DNA from 2 places in the Marinobacterium maritimum genome. Region 2 is predicted to be linked to the other one. Evidence: predicted binding sites of a transcription regulator. Region 2 holds the regulator's gene; the other holds the start of a gene.

Region 1 (11,288 bases), 500 kb from region 2:
GCGCCATAAAGCAGAGCCTGCTTGTTCCGGTCGCCGCAACGCTTGGCACGTTCGATATCATCCAGTATGAAACGTTGAATCCTCTGCTCACCATCATGAGTGATCAGATAGTGTCCAAGTGCAACTGCAATCATTGGGTCCATGTGTTCATGTTCGGCGATTGCAGATATCTCGTCAGATGTCAGGTCGCTCATCTCCAGACACTCTTCATAGGTCAACATACCGCTAGTCCTCCTCGGTTCATCTTCCTGGCATGAAGTGAAAACGGGTTGCTGCTGGGACTCTCAGTTTAGGCCTCCTCGGGCGTAATACGAGAGCTGCCGGGTGCGTATTTTTCATCACTTTCAGGTGGATACGCAGTGAGTCTCATGCTGCGCTTGCACACGGAAGGGGTGCCTCAATGCTCAGGAGTGGTATTCTTTCAGGTCAAATTCGATGAGTGCGGAGCAGCAATGATTTTTTCGGCACACGAAATGGCCCCGGCCGATGTCTATCACACATTGACCCAGATCATAATTCCACGGCCCGTTGCCTGGGTGTTAAGTCCCAATGATGAAGCGGGCGATAGTCTAAATTTAGCACCCTTTTCATTTTTCAACGCCGTCTGCAGCGACCCGCCGGTACTGATGCTTTCGATTGGAACTAAAGCCGACGGGACATTGAAAGACAGTTGCCGCAATCTGTTGGAGCGCAAGCGCTGTGTCATCCATATTGGTTCAGAAGAGCAGGTGCAGGCGATTTCCGATACTGCGCGCGAGCTGGCATTCGGTGACTCTGAACTCGAACTGACCGGGCAGGAATTGGTTGAGTTTCAAGGTGTCGGCATGAAGCGGCTGCAGGGAGCGCCCATCGCCATGGCCTGTAGCCTGCACCAGCATATCGAAGTGGGTAACAAGCCTCAGCACCTGCTGCTGGTTGAAGTCGAACAATTCTGGATCGATGATGCAGTCTGTTATCGGGATGACAAGGGGCGGACCCGGGTTGATGCCGATAAGGTACGGCCTCTGGCACGCCTGGGTGGCTCTGAATATGCCCGTCTTGGTGAGGTGTTCAGAGTGGTGCGGCGCTAAGTCGGGTTTGACAACCGGTCGATGCTGCTGCAGAGTGCAGCGCTTTTTTACCAACCCCCTGAAAATCCGGGAGACAAATTGATGAATGCTGTACTCGCAGCGGTAATCGTGATGCTGGCGCTTAGCCTGTTGCGTACGCCGGTTGTGGTCGCACTGGTGTTGGGTGCGCTGAGCGCCGGCTTGCTGGCGGGAATGGGACTTGAGCAGACCATGGAGGCGTTCTCAAGTGGTATCGGTGGTGGTGCCGAGGTAGCGCTCAGCTATGCCATGCTGGGTGGTTTTGCCGTGGCTATCGCGCAATCAGGCTTGCCGCATGCGATGGCAGACCTGGTGCAGCGCAAGCTGGGTACAGGTGAAGGTCAGGCCGGACGGGTGGTCAAGTATTCTCTGATCCTGGTTTTGATTGCTGTGGCGATCTCCTCGCAGAACCTGATCCCCATTCATATTGCCTTTATTCCCCTGTTGGTGCCGCCGTTGCTGATGGTGATGAGCAAGATGCAGCTGGACCGTCGGTTGATTGCCTGTGTGCTCACCTTTGGCCTGGTGACGCCGTACATGTTCCTCCCGGTGGGGTTTGGTGGGATTTTTCTGAACAACATCCTGCTGAAGAACGTGGCAGATAATGGTCTGACGATTGAAGGCATTAATGTGATGTCGGCAATGTGGATCCCGGCTGCCGGCATGCTGGCCGGTTTGATGCTGGCGCTGTTCAACTACCGCAAGCCGCGACGTTATGACATGGAGCGACTTCAGGCAGCTGAGCGGGTCGAGGTCAACTACAGCACGGCACGTCTGGTGTCGGTGGTTATCGCCATGCTGGTGGCGTTCGGTGTCCAGCTGTGGACAGGATCCATGGTGCTGGGGGCGTTGTCCGGTTACATGATCTGTACCCTGACTGGCATTATCCGCTGGAAGCAGGCTGATGGTGTGCTGATTGATGGCATGAAGATGATGGCGATGATCGGCTTTATCATGATCACCGCAGCGGGCTTTGCCGAGGTGATGCGCCAGACGGGTGAAATTTCGACGCTGGTTAACAGTACTGCCGAGTTGATCGGTGACAACAAGGCGCTCGCAGCGTTGCTGATGCTTTTGGTCGGGCTGCTGGTGACGCTGGGGATCGGTTCCTCGTTCTCAACGATTCCGATCATCGCGGCGATCTATGTGCCGCTGGCGTTGTCGCTCGGGTTTAGCCCGCTGGCCATCGTGGCGCTGGTGGGTACCGCTGGTGCGCTTGGTGATGCGGGCTCCCCGGCATCGGATTCTACGCTGGGACCGACAGCCGGTTTGAACGTGGACGGCCAGCATCACCATATCTGGGATACCGTGGTGCCGACATTCCTGCACTACAACCTGCCGCTGCTGGTGGCCGGCTGGGCGGCGGCGATGATTCTCTGACCCTTTGCCTAACTATCTGGCTGTCGGAACGGCAGCCAGGTGGTCAATTCTGCGATCTGCTGTTCCATCAGGTCGCGCTCTTCCTCCAGGAATGCCTCAATTGCCTGCTGGAACCTTGGGTCTGCAATCCGGTGCAGTGACCAGGTCTCAACGGGTTCAAATCCGCGCTGGATCTTGTGTTCACCCTGAGCGCCTGGGTCGAAGCGCTGAAGCCCATGCTCAATGCAGTATTCGATACCCTGGTAGTAGCAGGCTTCGAAATGCAGGCTGTCGTGGTCTGCGCTACACCCCCAATAACGCCCATATAGGGTCCTCTCGCCGATGAAATAGAGTGCCCCAGCGATGCTAAGATCTTCACGCCTGGCCTCGACCAGTAGCAAGTGTTCCGGCATGGTCTGATGCAAGCGATGGAAAAAATCGGCAGACAGGTAACCTTGGCGGCCGCGTTTCAAGTAAGTGGATTGGTAAAAGTGATAAAACTGGTCCAGCTGCTCGGGCTGAACCTGCGAACCGCTCAGGCATTGCAGCTGGATTCCCTGTTCCTTAACCTTGCGCCTTTCACGCTTGACGGACTTGCGCTTGCGGGCATTGAAGCGGGCAAGAAAATCATCGAATTCTCGATAGTCCCGATTGAACCAGTGGTACTGGCATCCTAATCGCTTGAGTACTGGCTTGGCTGTGTGCTCGACCATATATGCCGGCGGGAAGAGGCAGTGCCAGGAGGAGGCGTTGACCTCTTGCATCACCTGCTCAAGCACCTCGGGGATGAGTGAGAGTGCTTCGGCTTCGGATAGTGAAGTGCCATAACGTGGCCCGCTGGCCGGAGTGAATGGGATGGCATTAAGCAGTTTTGGATAATAGGCCAGACCGTTGCGCTCATAGGCATCGGCCCAGGCCCAGTCGAACACGTACTCGCCCCAGGAGTGTGACTTCAGGTAGAGCGGCATCACCAGCACGCAGGTGTTGTCTTGCATGACTTCAAGGTGCAAGGGCTGCCAGCCGGTCTTGGCACTGACAGAGCCGGACGCTTCAAGTGCATGCAGAAATGCATGGCGCATAAAGGGATAGCTCGGGTCACAAAGGGCATCCCAGCGTGAGGCTTCGATTCCCTCAATGCTTGAGTGAAGATTGACTTTATACATGCTGGCCTATACTAATTCTGGTAGCGATTTTTGTAACACTCGGATTAACAAGCATATTTTAAAGGAGCAGGGTGATGGATGAATTGGAACTGGAATTTGAGCTCGATCCCCGCCTGGTGACTGACACCATAGCGTTGGGGGATTTCCCGCTGTGCCGCCTGCTGCTGATGAACGATAGTCAATACCCCTGGCTGATTCTGGTACCGCGCCGCGCGGGCGTTACTGAACTCTATCATCTGCCGGCCAATGAACAGCAGCAGCTGATGCATGAGGTCAGTGAGCTGTCTGAAACCCTGGCGGACCTGTTCCAGGCTCGCAAAATGAACGTTGCCACCTTGGGTAACATGGTGCCCCAGTTGCATATTCATGTCATTGTTCGTCAGGAATCCGATCCGGCCTGGCCTGGTCCTGTCTGGGGCAAGGTGCCGGCAGTGCCGTATACGCCGGAAGGGTTGGAGCGTGTTCGTGGCAAGCTGGAACGTCTGCTCGATGGCGAGCTCGCGTTCGAACCCCACGACTGATTCATGGTGAATGACTGGTTGTCCCCTTTGGGAGGCCAGTCCCCTGGCTGAAGGGCTGTTTGCGCACAGAGTGCGTTCGAGCAAGATGTACCGTCTCTTGCCATTTGTCGAATGCACGGTTCAGGCTGTTGTGGCTGCTGTCAGGTTCGGCCAAATCGGTTATAATTCCCGCCTTTGATTTCCACGTTGCATTCGGATAACAGGAACAGGACACTATGCGCAGCCATTATTGCGGCGACCTTAGAGCAGACCATATCGGAGAAGACATCACCCTGACCGGCTGGGTTCACCGCCGTCGAGATCACGGTGGCGTAATCTTCCTTGACCTCCGTGATCGTGAAGGGATTGCCCAGGTTGTATTCGACCCGGATCGTGAAGAAAGCTTTCAGCTGGCCGACAGCGTGCGCAGTGAGTACGTGGTTGAGGTGCGTGGTACTGTTCGCGGTCGTCCGGAAGGCACCGTTAACAAGGAAATGGGTACCGGTGAGATCGAGGTGCTGGGTAAAGAGCTGGTCATTCTCAATAAGGCTGAAACTCCTCCGTTCCAGCTGGATGAACACCAGCAGGTAGGCGAAGATGTTCGTCTGCGCAACCGTTTCATCGATCTGCGTCGCCCGGAAATCCAGCGCAAGCTGCGTTTCCGCTCCAAGATCACCCACAACATCCGCAACTTCCTGGAAGAAAACGGCTTTCTCGATATCGAAACGCCGATTCTGACCCGTGCGACTCCGGAAGGCGCGCGTGACTACCTGGTGCCGAGCCGCACCCATGAAGGCAGTTTCTTTGCACTGCCTCAGTCGCCGCAGCTGTTCAAGCAGCTGCTGATGGTGTCCGGCTTCGACCGTTACTACCAGATCGCCAAGTGCTTCCGTGACGAAGACCTGCGTGCGGACCGTCAGCCAGAATTCACTCAGATCGACCTGGAAACCTCGTTCATGGACGAGGAAGGCATCATGGGTCTGACCGAAGGCATGATCCGCAAGCTGTTCATCGAACTGCTGGATGTGGACCTGGGCGACTTCCCGCGCATGCCGTACTCAGAAGCGATGCAGCGTTACGGTTCCGACAAGCCGGATCTGCGTATCCCGCTGGAGCTGGTTGATGTTGCCGACTTGCTGCAGGATATCGAATTCAAGGTGTTCGCCGGTCCTGCCAAGGACCCGAAAGGCCGTGTTGCTGCACTGAAAGTGCCGGGTGGTGCTGAGCTGACCCGCAAGATCATCGACGACTACACCAAGTTCGTCGGCATCTATGGTGCCAAGGGTCTGGCCTGGATCAAGGTTAACGAACTGGAAAAAGGTGCTGAAGGTCTGCAGTCTCCGATCGTCAAGTTCCTGGGTGAAGACGTTGCCATGAAGGTAATGGAGCGCCTGGAGGCCAAGAACGGCGATATCGTCTTCTTCGGTGCTGATAAGGAAACTGTCGTCAACGAAGCCCTGGGTGCGCTGCGCATCAAGGTCGGTGAAGACATGAACCTGATCGAGCGCGAATGGGCGCCGCTGTGGGTTGTCGACTTCCCGATGTTCGAAGAAACATCCGACGGTAGCCTGACGGCGTTGCACCACCCGTTCACCGCGCCGAGCTGCACCGCTGCTGAGCTGCTGGAGCAACCTGAAGGCAAGCTGTCTCGTGCCTACGATATGGTGCTGAATGGTACCGAGCTGGGCGGCGGCTCTGTCCGTATCCACGATCAGGAGATGCAGCGTGCTGTATTCAAGGTGCTGGGCATCAGCGACGAGGAAGCGGAAGAAAAATTCGGCTTCCTGCTCAATGCATTGAAGTTCGGTGCGCCGCCTCACGGTGGTCTGGCGTTTGGTCTGGATCGTCTGGTGATGCTGATGACAGGTTCTTCTTCTATTCGTGAAGTGATTGCCTTCCCGAAAACGCAGAGTGCGGCTTGTCTGCTGACAGACGCACCGGGTGAGGTCAGCGCGGCTCAGCTGCGCGAACTGAACATCAAGCTGCGCAAGACTCCCTGATCGCGCACCTGGGGCGACCACTTGAGTCGCCCCATTTCATTGTAAGACACGTATAAGATCACAGAGCCTGCTGGGCTCTGCAATCAATCGAGGATGTTTTATGGCAGGTCATTCCAAGTGGGCTAACATCAAGCACCGCAAGGCGGCTCAGGACGCCAAGCGTGGCAAGATCTTCACCAAGCTGATTCGTGAGTTGACGGTTGCCGCCAAAGAAGGTGGTGGCAGCGTGGAAGATAACCCGCGTCTGCGTGCGGCCGTCGATAAGGCGCTGGGCGCCAACATGAAGAAGGATACCATCGAGAAGGCAATCGCTCGTGGTGCCGGTGGTGGTGAAGGCGATAACTACGACGAGTTGACCTACGAAGGTTACGGCCCCAACGGGGTGGCGATTCTGGTTGAAGTAATGACCGATAATGTCAACCGTACCGTGTCTCAGGTGCGTGCGGCCTTCAACAAGGCGGGCGGCAACCTGGGTACTAATGGCTCTGTAGCCTACCTGTTCGAAAAGAAAGGTCAGATTACCTTTGGTGAAGGCGCCGATGAAGATGCGGTCATGGAAGCCGCGCTGGAGGCGGGTGCCGATGATGTGGTGACCAACGATGATGGCTCCATCGACGTGTTTGCGCCCTGGCAAGAGTTTATGGACGTTAAACAGTCGCTGGTCGATGCAGGTCTGGAGCCGGTCTACGCCGAAGTGGGCATGATCCCGGCCACCACCGTTGAGTTGGATGTGGATGCCGGTGGCAAGGCGCTGAAACTGATCGATGCACTGGAAGATCTGGATGATACCCAGAACGTCTATCACAACGCCGATATTCCTGAAGAAGCAATGGAATAAGCCTTCCATATTGCGGATCACAAGAACCGGGGGCAACCCCGGTTTTTTGTGGGCAATTTAAAGTGCTTTAGTGTATAAATGTACAGCCTTGTGCATTGAGGCCCGTGGGGCTTTCTGTAGTATCGGGAGGAACCCATGCTGATCCTGGGAATTGACCCCGGTTCGAGAATTACCGGTTATGGTGTGATCAACGCGGTTGGTGCTCGTGTCGAATATGTCGCCAGTGGCTGCATTCGCATCAGCGGTGAACTTCTGGCTGAGCGCCTGCAGCAGGTGTATGCCGGCGTCACTGAAGTGATCGAGCGCTACCAGCCACAGGAGATGGCGATTGAGCAGGTATTTATGTCCAAGAATGCCGACTCGGCTCTCAAGCTGGGACAGGCGAGGGGCGTAGCGATCGTAGCCGGTGCCAATCAGGCGTTGCCGGTCGCTGAATATGCGGCTCGCCGCGTCAAGCAATCCGTAGTTGGCAATGGTGGTGCCGATAAGGCCCAGGTGCAACATATGGTTGCGCACTTGCTCAAATTACCGGGGTTACCGCAAGCGGATGCTGCCGATGCCTTGGCAATTGCGCTCTGTCATGCGCACACTAATGCTGGTCAGGTGCCGCAGGTACGTAGTCGAAGCCGCAGCAGTGGCCGTTGGCGGCTATGATTTTTATGGAGACAGTTGATTCGTGATTGGACATCTCAGAGGTCGAATTCTGGAGAAGCAGCCGCCCTGGTTGTTGCTGGATGTTAATGGTGTTGGCTACGAGGTCGAGGCCTCAATGAACACCTTTTATAAGCTGCCGGAACTTGGGGCTGAAATCGGCCTGCACACCCATTTTGTAGTGCGTGAAGACGCGCAGTTGCTGTATGGCTTTGCTGATCAGCAGGAAAAGCTGCTGTTTCGCTCGCTGATCAAGGTAAATGGTGTGGGCCCGAAAATGGCGCTGGCCATTCTGTCTGGCATCAGTTCCGAAGAGTTTATCCGTAGCGTACACAATGAAGACAGTACGGCGCTGGTGCGTGTTCCTGGTGTGGGCAAGAAAACAGCGGAACGTCTGATTGTTGAGATGAAAGATCGATTGAGCCTGTTGCAACTGCCGACGCTGACCGAGCTGGAATTGAGTTCTGGCAATCTGCCGGTGGCCGAGGTGGCTAGTACGGACTGTCGTGCTGAGGCGGAGAGCGCGCTGGTTGCGCTGGGTTACAAGCCACAACAGGCAACACGGGCCATTGAGCAGGCGGCCAAGGTGGTGGGGGATGCGGCTGTGACCGAAGAGCTGATTCGCCAGGCGCTGAAAACCATGGTAACCGGCTGAGTGAAAGGTAAGGCATGAAGATCGAAGCAGACCGTTTTATCACTCCGCTGACAGCTGCGCCCACGGAAGAGGTTCATGACCGGGCGATTCGTCCCAAGCTGCTGGCCGATTATGAAGGACAGCCCGCCGTGCGTGAGCAGATGGAAATTTTCATCGATGCCGCACGTCGTCGCGAGGAAGCGCTGGATCATACGCTTATTTTCGGCCCTCCGGGGCTGGGTAAAACCACACTAGCCAATATCATCGCGCACGAGATGGGCTCCCAGATAAAGACCACGTCCGGACCGGTGCTGGAAAAGGCCGGTGATCTGGCGGCGTTACTGACCAATCTTGAGCCGGGGGATGTGCTGTTCATCGATGAGATTCACCGGCTCAGTCCCAATGTGGAAGAAGTGCTTTATCCTGCGATGGAGGACTATCAGCTGGATATCATGATTGGTGAAGGTCCGGCTGCTCGCTCGATCAAGCTGGATCTGCCTCCGTTCACGCTGGTAGGTGCGACTACGCGGGCTGGTTTGCTGACTTCGCCACTACGTGATCGCTTCGGCATTGTGCAGCGGCTGGAATACTATTCGGTTGAAGATCTGACCGGCATCGTAATGCGTTCAGGGCAGTTGTCGGGTACTGAAGTTGATCAGGATGGCGCGCGAGAAATTGCTCAGCGGTCTCGTGGTACCCCTCGTATTGCCAATCGCCTGTTGCGCCGTGCACGTGATTTTGCCGAAGTAAAAGGGGATGGTTGTATCAGCAAGCCGATAGCAGATCTGGCATTGAATATGCTTAATGTGGATGAGCGTGGTTTCGATCATATGGACCGCCGCCTGTTATTGGCAATGATCGAGAAATTCGGCGGAGGTCCTGTCGGTATCGACAGCTTGGCGGCTGCAATCAGCGAGGAGCGCGACACTATTGAAGATGTGCTCGAGCCCTACCTGATTCAGCAGGGCTTTATTATGCGTACACCGCGTGGCCGAATTGTGACAGACCATGCCTATGTTCACTTTGGCATCGAAAGGGCTGATTAATATCAACCGATGAGCATTCATCGAGATGTGTGCGAAGAGCAGATGATTGAGATCAACTATTAACCAGCGATCTCGCACTACTATGAAGGCATCCATCAAACGGAGGCCTGAGCAATGGCAGCAGTACTGAGTCACGACGAGCTGGAGCATATGGCGGAAGCCTTGCATGAACTGCTGGCGGCGCTGCATGAAGAGCTTGCCGATGAGCTGAACGAGATTGAGCATGTCCGGCACCTGCTTAAGCGCCAGTCGAGTGGTCAATCTGATCGACAGGCTGTCCTTGAAGTGGCTCGCAGGCTCAATCTTGATCATATGCGGCACCATCTGGAGTCAATTGCGGCCTGCAATCAGGCGTTGGAGCGTATTAATCGTGGGCGCTTTGGTCGCTGCAGTAAATGTGGTGAGGCGATTGAGTTGAATCGGTTGCGCGCCGACCCGCTGGTGGATTCCTGCCTGAGCTGCCATGGCTGAGGCTTTGTTTTAAAACCGGCTGCTGTTATTGTTTGTGCCAATCTCAAACCTGATCGGGTTGCCGGCATGCCATTTCAGTGGCCGATACGCGTTTATATCGAAGATACCGACCTGGGCGGTATCGTCTACTACGTCAATTATCTCAAGTTCATGGAGCGGGCTCGTACCGAGTTACTGCGTCATTTTGGCTATTCCCAACAGCAGCTGACACGTGAAGATGTGCTTTTCGTGGTTACGCATGTGGATGGGCGCTATTTGCAACCTGCGCAACTCGATGATGAACTTCTTGTCAGTGTGGTCGTCGAACGAGCATCCGGCGCGCGCGTGAACTTTCTGCAAAAAATTACCCGTGCTTCAGATTCTGTTCTGCTTTGTCAGGCTAAAGTAGCAGTCGCCTGTGTGTCGGCATCTCGGCTCAAACCGCGACGCTGGCCGGCAGAGATGTTGGAGCAACTGATGTCAAGTTCTGTTCAACAGCTTACCCCTGAGGAGAAATAATGGAAGACAAGCTGTCAATCTGGAGTCTCGTGTTGAATGCGAGCCTGGTCGTGCAACTGGTAATGCTGCTGTTAATGCTGGCTTCCTTCCTTTCATGGGTGATGATTTTTCAGCGCAACCAGGTGATGCGCAAGGCTCGCCGCTCGTTGCGTCAGTTTGAAGACCGTTTCTGGTCAGGTGTCGATCTTGGCGAGCTGTTCAGAGAAGTGAGCCAGACGCCCAATGCCAACAGCGGCGCCGAAAATATCTTTCGTGCCGGTCTGCAGGAGTATACGCGCCTGACTCAGAAAACGGGCAGTGACCCCGAAATGGTAATGAACGGTGTTCAGCGTGCCATGCGTGTTGCCATGGCGCGTGAAGAGGAGCGCCTGGAGCGTCATCTGCCGTTTTTGGCTACGGTTGGCTCTACCAGCCCCTACGTGGGCCTTTTTGGTACCGTTTGGGGCATCATGAACGCCTTCCGTGGCTTGGCCAATGTGCATCAGGCGACGCTGGCATCGGTTGCGCCAGGTATTTCTGAAGCCCTGGTGGCAACAGCTATCGGTCTATTCGCCGCTATCCCGGCTGTTATTGCGTTCAACCGTTTCTCGGCTCAGGCAGAGGGCTTGCTGAATGCCTACGATACCTTTGCCGATGAGTTCTCCAGCATCCTCTATCGCCGCGTACATCGCGCTGCCTGAGGCTGAGCAATGATTCGTAAAGAGCGCAAGAAACGCAAGCTGAATTCAGACATCAATGTGGTGCCCTACATTGATGTAACTCTGGTGCTGCTGGTGATCTTCATGGTGACAGCGCCCATGCTGACACAGGGGGTCAATGTTGAGTTGCCTCAGGCGGCGGCCGAGCCGGTTGAAGACCAGAATGAAGAGCCGGTTATCCTGACCGTCGATGCTGACGGGCTGTACTACATCAACGTAGGTGGTGACGAGAAAGACGCCATCAGCCGTGATGAGGTCGCTGAGCGGGTGGGCAAGATTTTGGCCTCGGCTCCCGAGAAGCTGTTGCTGGTAAGAGGAGATAAGGCTGCCAGTTATGACCAG
Region 2 (11,288 bases):
CGCCGGCTGGCTGCGCGAGCAGGTCTGCATCTACATGTGCCCCTACGCCCGCTTCCAGAGCGTGATGTTTGACCAGGACACGCTGATCATCTCCTACGACGAAGCTCGTGGTGAACCTCGCGGCAGTCGCAAGAAGAATGCCGACAAGGAACAGGCCGGCCTGGGTGATTGCATCGACTGTCACGCCTGTGTCCACGTCTGTCCTGTTGGCATCGATATCCGCGATGGTCTGCAGTATGAATGTGTTGCCTGTGGCGCCTGTGTGGATGCCTGTGACGACATGATGGATCGCATGGGTTATGCGCGCGGCCTGGTGCGCTACACCACGGAGCACGCACTGAACGGCAACAAAACGAAACTGCTGCGCCCACGCCTGATTGGCTACTTTGTTGCCCTGATGGTCATGTTCGGTGCTTTTGCCTGGGCGATCGCTGATCGTGTCCCCCTGGAAGTAGATGTCATACGTGACCGAGGTCAGCTGTATAACAATACGCCGTCCGGTCAGATCGAAAACATCTACACGCTCAAGATCGCCAACAAGGAACAGGTGGACCACCGCTACACCATCTCGATTTCGGGTCTTGACGGCCTGGAGATGGTGACAGAGCCGAACATCACCATTGCTGCTGGCGAGCTGCTGACCTACCCGGTACGCCTGCAGATCGACCCGGACCAGTTGAAGTCCAACAACTCGACCATCGTATTCAAGGTTGAGGCCCTGGGTGATTCCAGCTTCAGTATTGAAACTGAAAGCCGATTCCTTGGTCCTATACCTCAACGATAGTCCCCGTGAACTTTAATTTAGGTTAGAATGACGGCCGGTTCATCCCGGCCGTCTTTATATGCAAGGAGTGTCATGAACACGCACGTCAATCCCCCTGCTCCCTGGTTCAAACAACCCTGGCTCTGGTTCATTCTGGCTCCACTGATTGCCGTTTTTATCTATTCCAGCTTCTTCATGTACATCGCGGTCACCACCAGCGATGGCGTGGTCAAGGAGGACTACTACAAGGTCGCCCGCGGGATGAACATTGACACATCCAAAGCTGATACTGCACGTACGCTGAGCCTTGACGCGGACCTGCGCCTGGATACCGTGACCGGTGATATCAACCTTCGACTCTCCGGCAACCTGGAGTCCTACCCCGATACACTCCACCTGAACATCATCCACCCGACACACCAGAAATATGATCAGCTGCTGATTCTCCGCGGCGTCGATGGTAAAGGGCTCTACGCCGGTAGCCTTGAGGGGCATATCAGCGGCAAGCGCTACCTGTCCTTGACAGCCGACAATGGCAGCTGGCAGCTGCGTCAGGAAATCCTGCCCCCGTTCAATGAGCAGCTTCGCTACTCCCTGACCCCGCAGTGAGTACAGACATGACCGTTCAGCGGACTCAGGCACTGGCACCGTGCTTCCATTGCGGCCTGCCAGTGCCGCCGGGCACTGATTACACCACTATCATCGATGGTGAAGCCAAATCCATGTGCTGCCCCGGCTGTCAGGCCGTGGCACAGACCATCGTCGATGGTGGCCTTGACGGCTTCTACCGCCACCGCGATACCGCTTCGACCTCTGGCGACACCCGCCTTGCCGCCGAATCACATCTGGCCGATGAACTGGCGCTCTATGATTCCGCCTCGATTCAGGCTGAATTCGTGCGCCATATCAGTCCCGAGCAGGCCGAAGCGACTCTGGTCATTGAAGGCATCACCTGCGCCGCCTGCGTATGGCTGCTTGAACACCACCTGGGCCAGCAGCCCGGCGTTGAACAGTTCAGTGTCAACATGAGCAACCATCGTGCCCGACTGGTTTGGGACCCCAGCCAGACCCGCCTCAGCACCCTGTTCGGTGAAGTGCTGCGCATCGGCTACAAGGCCCATCCGTTCCACCCCAACCGTGAAGAGCAGCTGCTGGAGCAGGAAAACAAGCGCGCCATTCGCCGACTCGGGGTTGCAGGCGTTGGCATGATGCAAGTCATGATGATGGCTATAGCGCTCTATGCCGGCGCACTCCAGGATATGGAAGCCCGCTTCGTCGAGTTCATCCGATGGAGCAGTCTGGTGCTTGCCACCCCGGTAGTGCTGTATTCAGCACGCCCCTTTTTCCTTACCGCGCTGCGAGACCTCCGTACCCGCCACCTGAGCATGGACGTACCGGTTTCCATCGCCATTGGTGGCGCATACCTCGCCAGTGTCTGGGCGACGGTCATGAATACCGGTGAGGTCTATTTCGACTCGGTCACCATGTTCACCTTCTTCCTGCTGATCGGTCGTTATATCGAAATGCAGGCAAGACACCGTACCGGCAAGGCCGGCAACGCCCTGATGGATTTGCTGCCCGCCAGCGCTACCTTGCTGCAGGATGGACTTGAAAAGATGGTGCCGGCCTCTGAACTCAAGCCCGGCGACCTGGTGCTGGTACGTCCGGGCCACACTCTGCCGGCCGACGGTATTATCGTTGAAGGCAGCAGTGCTGTGGATGAATCAGCCCTGACCGGCGAGTATCTGCCGATCAGCAAAACGACTGACGACCCGGTCGTGGGTGGCACCATTAACGTGGAACATCCACTCAAGGTGCGCATTACGGAAGTAGGCGCCAATACTCGCCTGTCCGCCATTGTTGGCTTGCTCGACCGTGCTCATGCGGAAAAGCCGATGACGGCCCGAGTGGCGGACCGTGTTGCGCGCTATTTCGTACTCGCCGTGCTGATCACCTCAGCCACCGTTGCCACGGTCTGGTCCTTTATCTCTCCAGAAGATGCCTTCTGGATTACCCTTTCTGTACTGGTTGTCACCTGCCCCTGCGCACTGGGCCTGGCCACACCGACCGCCCTGACCGCAGCCACCGGCACCCTTCGCCAGCAGGGCCTGCTGATCACACGGGGGCACGTCCTTGAGGGGCTCGCCAGCGCCACCCATGTCATTTTTGACAAGACGGGCACCCTGACCGAGGGTAACCTCAGCATCCAGCAGATGCAGCCGGCACGAGAACTGGGCAGCCTGAACCCCTACTCCATTGCTGCGGCTCTGGAGCAGGCGTCAGAGCACCCGATTGCACGCGCGTTCCAACCTTTCTTCAAGCTTCCCGCCTCAAGCACCCGCGTACAGGTTAATGCCGGCGTCGAAGGCGAGGTCGAGGGCATACAATACCGCATCGGCAAGCCCGCTTATGCCGCTGAACTCTATCAGGGCAGCACGCCTGCTCAACCTGACAGGCAGCGGCAATGGCTGCTGCTGGCTGATCACCAGGGGCCGCTTGCCTGGTTCGCGCTCGACGACCAGACCCGCAAGGATGCGGCCTTCACCCTGTCAGCACTGAAACGACTCGGCCTCGAGGTCGGTATGCTGACCGGCGACGACTCATCGGCAGCCAAACGTGTGGCTGATGAGCTGGGTATCGATACCATCAAGCAGGGCGTTTCGCCGGACCAAAAGCTGGCCTACATCAATCAGCTGCAAGCCTCTGGCGCCAGCGTGGTCATGGTAGGTGACGGTATCAATGACATCCCGGTACTGGCTGGTGCCCGCACATCAATCGCCATGGGCTCCGCCACCGACCTGGCCAAGACCAGCGCCGATGCCGTGCTGATTTCCAGCGAGCTTGAACGCCTTGCACTGGCTCTGCTTGTCGCCCGCAAAACACGCACGGTCATCCGCGAAAACCTGGCCTGGGCGCTAATGTACAACCTCGTCGCTCTGCCTCTGGCCGCCATGGGCTTTATTGCCCCCTACATGGCCGCCGTTGGCATGTCCGCCAGCTCACTGATTGTAGTGGGCAACGCCATGCGGCTGTCACGCTTGCCTCGACTGCGTCGCAAGTCTTCGGAGTAATTTATGGAAATCATCTATCTGCTGATTCCGATCGCCATCATTCTGGTCAGCGTTGCCATCTGGGCATTTTTCTGGAGTGTGAAGCAGGGCCAGTTCGACGATCTCGAATCGCCCGCCCACCGCATTCTGTTCGAGGACGATGATGATCTGATTCCCGACGATGCCCGCCCCGATAAGGATAATCGCAAGGACCCATGACACTGATGGAGCCGAGCCTGATTCTGTCTGCCCTGCTGTTCGGACTGGCCGGCAGCACTCACTGTGTTGGCATGTGCGGCGGTATTGCCGGTGGCGTTGCCATGAGCCGCGGTCCCTCAGAACCCGGCGGACTGGCACTGCTGCTAAGCTTCAATGCCGGACGCATCCTGAGTTACGGGGTCGCAGGCCTGTTGATGGGACTGCTTGGCCACGCCTTGAGCAACAACCCTGAACTGACCCGCTGGCTGCGCACCCTGGCCGCACTGATCATGGTCGTTACCGGGCTGTATATCGCCGGCTGGTGGCAGGGAGCCGCCTACCTGGAGCGTCTGGGTGGTTTCGGCTGGCGCCGCATCCAGCCACTTAGCCGCGCGCTCCTCCCTGCAAACACACTGCCCAAGTCACTGGCACTGGGTGGCCTCTGGGGCTGGCTGCCATGCGGCCTTGTCTACACCACCCTGCTTTGGGCCGGCAGTGTCAGCGCCGAACCGGTCAACAGCGCCGTCCTGATGATGGTCTTCGGGCTCGGCACGCTGCCGGCCATGATGACTACGGCCCTGCTGGCCCGGCAGTTTCGCCAACTGCTGCAGCAGCAAGGGGTACGCCGAGGGGCAGGCCTGCTGGTGATCCTGTTTGGTCTCGCGACGGTACCCTGGCAGCTGTGGCTGCCTCACGCTTGATGCTCATCAACCCGCAATGAGAGCGCAACGCCTATAATGCCTTTTTGATTGTTATCCGAGAGGTGTAGTCGTGCCCCAACAGAGCAATGTCAGCTGGGATCTTGATCTTATTCGCCGTTATGATCTTTCCGGGCCTCGCTATACCTCCTATCCGACCGCCATCCAGTTTGACTCCGGCCTGACCGCCGAACAGCTGATTGCATCCGGTCGAGAGACTGCCGATACAAATGCCCCCTTATCACTGTACGTGCACATCCCTTTCTGCGCACATGTTTGCTATTACTGTGCCTGTAACAAGGTGATAACCCGTAACCGCAAGAAAGCCCAGCCCTATCTGGATACCCTGTACCAGGAGATGGAGCAGCTGTCGCAGTGGTATCGTGCAGACCGCGTCGTCAACCAGCTGCACTGGGGCGGCGGCACCCCCACCTTCATCAGTGACGACCAGATGCGTGAGCTGATGCAGGCACTGCGTAGAAACTTCAATCTGCGTGATGATGACCTGGGCGACTATTCGATCGAAATTGACCCGCGCGAAGCCGGCCATGACACCCTGGGCGTGCTACGCGACATCGGCTTCAATCGTATCAGTCTGGGCGTTCAGGACGTCAATCCTGTGGTTCAGGAAGCCGTCAACCGGGTACAGCCGACCGAACAGACCCTTGCGGTACTGGAGCGCTCACGCGCGCTGGGCTTCAAGTCGATCAACATGGACCTGATCTACGGTCTGCCACACCAGAACGAACAGAGCTTTGCCGACACCCTCGAGACAGTGATCGCCATGAGCCCTGACCGACTGTCAGTGTTCAACTATGCCCACCTGCCGGACCGCTTCCGCTCACAGAAACACATCCGTGCTGAAGACCTGCCCTCCGCGGAAGAAAAACTTGCCATCCTGCAGAACAGCATCAATCGACTGCTGGATGCCGGTTACGTCTATATCGGCATGGACCACTTCGCCAAACCGGACGACGAGCTGGCTATCGCCCAGGCGGAAGGCAAGCTGCACCGCAACTTCCAGGGCTACACCACCCACTCCGATTGCGACCTGGTTGCCATGGGCGTGTCGGCAATCAGCCAGATCGGCAACGTCTACTACCAGAACGAGCATGATATCGCGGCCTACAGCCAGGCCGTGACCCAGCAGCAGCATGCCGTGAAGCGCGGCGTTCAGCTTAATACTGACGACCATATCCGCCGCGCAGTGATCACCGCGCTTATCTGCCAGTTCGAACTGGACAAGCGAAGCATTGCTGAGCGTTTTGCCATCGACTTTGACCAGTACTTTGCCGAGGAGCAGGACGAACTGCGTCAATTTGATGCCGATGGCCTGATTGAACTGCAGCCAGAGTCAATTCGAGTCACCCCGGCAGGCCGGCTTTTGATCCGCCGTATCTGCATGGCGTTTGATTCTTATATACCCAAAAAGCAACACTCTCAGAACTTTTCACGCATCATCTAAAGTCGAGGCCCGGTTCCCGGGCCTTTCGCTTCACCCTCGGGGGTAAATGTTACATAATGCGCCGATAGCCATCGTGTGACTAACCAACAAAGGATGCCCTCATGGCCGACTGCAAAAATCAAGGAAAGCTTCACAGCCTGTCTCAGGTGCATTGTAAAACCTGCAGCCTGAGCACGCTTTGCCTGCCGGTCTCACTTGACCTGACAGACATTGATCGTCTGGATGACATTATCGAAAAAAGTCGACCTCTGAAGAAGGGTGAGCACCTGTTCCACCAGGGTGAACCGTTCAGCTCCGTCTATGCCATCCGTGCCGGCACCATCAAGAGCTACACGCTGACCAATGAAGGCGAGGAACAGATCACCGGTTTCTACTTCCCAGGCGAACTGGTTGGGCTTAGCGGCTTTGATGCTGAAAACTACCCGATGTCCGCCAAGGTCCTCGAAACCACAACGGTATGCGAGATTCCTTTTGAGCGCCTGGATGAACTGTCAGGCCAGATGCCTGAACTGCGTCGCCAGATGCTGCGCAGCATGAGCAAGGAACTGCGTGACGACCAGCAGATGATGTTGCTGCTGTCGAAGAAAAATGCCGAACAGCGCGTCGCCACCTTCCTGTTGAAACTGTCTCAGCGCTTCAAGACACGTGGCTACTCAGCGTCAAACTTCCGCCTGTCCATGTCTCGCAACGAGATTGGCAACTATCTTGGTCTGGCCGTGGAAACCGTCAGCCGAATTTTCACACGATTCCAGAAGATGGAGTTGATGCGCGTTGATGGCAAGGAAGTAGAGCTGACCAACCTGGATGAGATGTATCGCCTCTCCGGCGAATCACGCAACGACGAATGCGCTACGCAGCAGGAACATAAAACGTCCTGAGCGTTGAGGGCACCTCTTCTTGATCACCTATGGCCCCCTGTAGAATAAAAAAAGACGTAGCTTCAATGAAGCTACGTCCCAAGTTGCACAATGAAGTAGCCATCTCAATGTGTAACCCAACCCCTGCATTACACCTTTATTCCGTCACTGCGGCATTGAGTTATATCAATTGAGTGCCAACTGGGAGTTACCGCATGTCCTACGATGAGTTCTATGTCAAATCCGTCATCCGTTCGCTGCAGGACTGGCCGGAACCCGGGGTCGTGTTCCGCGATGTTACACCGATCTTCAAGGATCCTAAGGCGATGCGCATGGTGTCGGATGCGTTTATTCAGCGCTATATTGACTCGGACATCACTCATATCGCCTGCATCGATGCCCGTGGCTTCCTGTTCGGCGCCATCATGGCCTACCAGCTCAACCTGCCGCTGGTGCTGGTCCGCAAGAAAGGCAAACTGCCCGGCGAAACCATCCATCAGGAATACACCCTGGAATATGGCACTTCTGCAGTAGAAATGCAGACCGATGCCGTTACCAGCGGCGACCGCGTGCTGCTGTTTGATGATCTGATCGCCACCGGCGGCACTCTGCTCGCGGCCTGCACCCTGGTGAAGAAGCTTGGCGCTGAAGTCGTTGAAGCAGCTGCTGCTGATCGATCTGCCCGATCTTCAGGGTTCAACCCGTATCCAGGAACTGGGCATCCCGGTCTATTCCCTGCTCGCCTTCGAAGGCCTTTGAGGCGATGCGCAACTTGCCAATGCTCTTTAATTACCTATATTCATAAAAATATAATTAAAAGGCTATTGAACATGTTGCGCTCGCTGCTGACCTGCCTGCTCCTGCTTGTACTGCCCGCCTTCGCTCAGGGTGCTACCGTTACCTCGCAATTGAACGGCATAACCCTGAATGCCGAGTTCAAGCAGGGCGAGGGGACTCCCGATACCACCGTGCTGATCACTCATGGCACCCTTGCCCACAACGGCATGGAATTGGTTGTTGCCCTGCAGGACGCTCTTGTCGAAGCCGGACTCAACAGCCTCGCAATCAATCTCAGCCTGGGCATCGACAATCGGACAGGCGCCTATCCCTGTAGTACACCACACACTCACCGCCACCAGGATGCCATTGACGAGATCGGCCACTGGGTCGAATGGCTAGACCAACACGGACAGAATCAGATCCTGTTACTGGGACACTCCCGCGGCGGCAACCAGACGGCCTGGTACGTGGACTCAGCCCGCGCTCTGCCCACAGCCGTCCGGGCGCAGGTGCTGCTGGCCCCCATGACCTGGAATGTCAGTCGCGAAGCGGAGCACTACAAGTCGCGCTACGGCCACTCGCTGGAGAGGGTTCTTGAGCAGGCACGGCAGACCACACAGTCCCTGCTGCAACCCGTCGACATGCTCTATTGCACCCAGACGGCGGCCTCACCCAGCAGCCTGTTGAGTTATTACGCTGACGACTCTCGCCTGCACACGCCCAACCTGCTCAAGACAACACGCCTGCCCACGCTGGTGATCGCAGGATCCAGTGATACGACCGCTCCGGATCTGATTACCGCCATGGCGGCCGTCGATAACACTCAGGTACAGCTACATGTTCTTGACGGTGCCGATCACTTCTTCCGGGATCTGTACACCTACGATGTCGTTGACCTGATAGTGACCCTTTTGGAGTCTACCCCTTGAGATTTCTTGCCCCCCTGTTACTCATCCTGTTCAGCCTGCCATCGAAAGCGTCTGACGGCCTGACTTTCTTTACCGGCTTTGACGTACTCAGGGACACTCAAGCTGAGGCCCAGGTGCTGATCCTGCTCTTCTCGCAGCCTGAATGCGGCTACTGTGACCAGGTACGTGATGGCTTCCTGTTGCCGCTGCAACAACAGCAACGCCCCGAGCTGGTCATTCGTGAACTGAAAGTTCCCGGCTTTGAGGATGTCCGCAATCGCGATAACCAGGTGATGACACCCAGGGCCTTTGCCCAGAGTTATGCGATTAATTTCTACCCCAGCGTACTGATGCTCAGCCTCGACGGCGCTCCCCTGACAGAGCCTCTGGTCGGCATCAGCTCCGTCGATTTTTACGGCTATTACCTCGACCAGGCCATCGAGCAGGCATTAGCCGTCCAGAGTCAGTGATTCCGACGAGCAGCCGCGATAGAATTCCACCGCTTTGAGTTCAATGACACCTTTTGGGAGATACCATGCTCTGGTTTCGCAACCTCATTTTCTACCGCTTCGAACCACCCGCCGGACTGACACAGGAGCACCTTGAGCAGGCACTCGCTGAGCACCCGTTCACCCCCTGCGGCAGCCAGGAGCTGAGCCGCAGCGGCTGGAGCCAGCCCATCAACGAAGCGGAAGAGATGCTGGTATTCAGCAGCAATGGTTTCCTGCTGATCAACCTGATGCAGGAGGAACGTATTCTGCCGGCAAGCGTTGTTCGCGAACAGCTTGATGCGAAAGTCGCCTTGATCGAAGCCGAGCAGTCGCGCAAGGTGTATCGCAAGGAAAAGCTCCAGCTCAAGGACGAAGTAGTCCTGGATCTGCTGCCGCGCAGCTTTACTCGCCGCCGCCGTACCGAAGCGATTCTGATGCCACAACAGGGCTGGATCCTGGTCAACGCCTCCAGCCACAAGCGTGCCGAAGACCTGCTCAATCAACTGCGCGAGGCGCTCGGCTCGCTGGTGGTTAAACTGCCCCAGACCCGGGTTTCGGCTGATAAAGTGATGACCTCCTGGCTGCAGGGTGAATCCATGCCGCAAGGCTGGGCCCTGGAGGACGAGTGTGAACTGCGCGACCCCATGACCGAGGGAAGCAAGATCAGCGCCAAGGGACAGGATCTGCTCTGTGACGAAATCAGCGCCCATCTTGAAGCTGGCATGCTGGTCAAGCGTCTGGCACTGGAATGGCAGCAGCAGATCCGTTTCGTCCTGCATGAAGACCTGAGCCTGCACCGCGTACGTCTCAGTGATGAATACCGCGAACAGCTGGATGCCGAAACACCTGAAGATGTGCTGGCAGCCCGCGATACTGAACTCGCCCGCATGGGGCTTGAGTATGCCCGTCTGCTGCCGGAAGTGCTGGAAGCTTTTGGTGGCGAGCCACAGGAATAGTCTCGCCCGCTCGCGAGTGCGCCGGGCTGATTACTCGGCGCCTTCCCCCATCACGGTAAAGCCCATGCTGGTCCACGCCTGCATGCCACCCCGGTAGTACTTGAGTTTATCCTCTGGATACCCCAGCGCCAGCAGCTTGCGAATCATTGCCGGCGTCTGACCGCACCAGTAACCGTTGCAGAACATCGCGAGGGTTTTGGCCTGGCTGAAATCGTATTCTCCCTGACTGTCCTTGGTAACCCCAAAGTCATCCAGCGCCCAGTCACGATCATCGGCATCATCCATCATCGTATAGGGGTAACTGCGAGCCCCCGGTATCGTCAGCCGCACATGCCAGCCAATGGTGCGGGTATCAATAATCATCACGGATGCATCTTCCTGCGCTTGCATCATGTACTGCACGAACTCCCGTTCGCCAAGCGTTTCCACATCATACGGCTCAAACGGGTGCATCGGCTGAGGCATGCCGCGACTGGTCGTGGCATACAACGGATGAACAAGGTGCTCGGGGTCCTGGTTACGCATGATTTCATAGGTTTCTCCCTCATGCTCAACGGTAAAGGAATACAGCCCCGGCGCAATCATCACCCGCCCCTGCTCCCCTTCTCCCTTAGCCACCGGCGCCACGGCCAGAAACGCCCCGAGCGTAGCCGCTGCCATCCATCGAGTATCCATATTCACCTCCTCCATCAGATAATTTGCATATTATAGAACACCGCCTGATGCCCTACCCGAATCTTTTACCCGGCTTTAAAGCGGCATCGCTTGATCATTATCAAATTGCCGATACACTGACGCCTCAATCAGCAGGAGCTTGCATGTACAGCGTTAAAGAGATTTTCTACACCTTGCAGGGTGAAGGCGCCCAGAGTGGTCGCGCCTCCGTGTTCTGCCGCTTCACCGGCTGTAACCTTTGGTCAGGGCGAGAGCAGGACCGTAAAGGCGCTATCTGCGACTTCTGTGATACCGACTTCATTGGTACCGACGGCCAGAATGGTGGCAAATTCAGCGACGCCGAGGCTCTGGCCGAGCGTATCGACAGTTTTTGGCCGAAAAACAGTGCAGGTCAGCGCTATGTGGTTTGTACCGGTGGAGAACCCGCCCTCCAGCTTGACCCTCCGC

Evidence for each region. Region 2 encodes FNR, which switches genes on or off when oxygen is low (the NO sensors DNR and NnrR bind a similar motif). Its sites were predicted from a motif close to TTGATNTANATCAA; they were not measured.
Region 1: ABD013_RS05555 (TraR/DksA family transcriptional regulator) is a predicted target of FNR. The motif match lies at 9,322-9,335, and genes of this name have one in related genera.

What each region holds. Positions count from the first base shown of each region.
Region 1 covers NZ_BAAAET010000001.1:1,205,079-1,216,366, reverse strand. Annotated here, with positions in the region: gene ABD013_RS05605 (hypothetical protein) at 1-221, opposite strand, end outside; gene ABD013_RS05600 (flavin reductase family protein) at 369-1,070, shown strand; gene ABD013_RS05595 (Na+/H+ antiporter family protein) at 1,152-2,468, shown strand; gene ABD013_RS05590 (GNAT family N-acetyltransferase) at 2,477-3,610, opposite strand; gene ABD013_RS05585 (HIT domain-containing protein) at 3,685-4,131, shown strand; gene aspS (aspartate--tRNA ligase) at 4,347-6,110, shown strand; gene ABD013_RS05575 (YebC/PmpR family DNA-binding transcriptional regulator) at 6,211-6,948, shown strand; gene ruvC (crossover junction endodeoxyribonuclease RuvC) at 7,084-7,602, shown strand; gene ruvA (Holliday junction branch migration protein RuvA) at 7,625-8,254, shown strand; gene ruvB (Holliday junction branch migration DNA helicase RuvB) at 8,269-9,279, shown strand; gene ABD013_RS05555 (TraR/DksA family transcriptional regulator) at 9,394-9,750, shown strand; gene ybgC (tol-pal system-associated acyl-CoA thioesterase) at 9,817-10,248, shown strand; gene tolQ (protein TolQ) at 10,248-10,928, shown strand; gene tolR (protein TolR) at 10,938-11,288, shown strand, end outside.
Region 2 covers NZ_BAAAET010000001.1:700,081-711,368, reverse strand. Annotated here, with positions in the region: gene ccoG (cytochrome c oxidase accessory protein CcoG) at 1-784, shown strand, start outside; gene ABD013_RS03160 (FixH family protein) at 857-1,372, shown strand; gene ABD013_RS03155 (heavy metal translocating P-type ATPase) at 1,381-3,834, shown strand; gene ccoS (cbb3-type cytochrome oxidase assembly protein CcoS) at 3,838-4,032, shown strand; gene ABD013_RS03145 (sulfite exporter TauE/SafE family protein) at 4,029-4,712, shown strand; gene hemN (oxygen-independent coproporphyrinogen III oxidase) at 4,783-6,174, shown strand; gene fnr (fumarate/nitrate reduction transcriptional regulator Fnr) at 6,276-7,052, shown strand; partial or broken gene ABD013_RS03130 (adenine phosphoribosyltransferase) at 7,247-7,790, shown strand; gene ABD013_RS03125 (alpha/beta hydrolase) at 7,862-8,740, shown strand; gene ABD013_RS03120 (thioredoxin family protein) at 8,737-9,189, shown strand; gene ABD013_RS03115 (recombination-associated protein RdgC) at 9,255-10,166, shown strand; gene ABD013_RS03110 (rhodanese-like domain-containing protein) at 10,197-10,841, opposite strand; gene queE (7-carboxy-7-deazaguanine synthase) at 10,985-11,288, shown strand, end outside.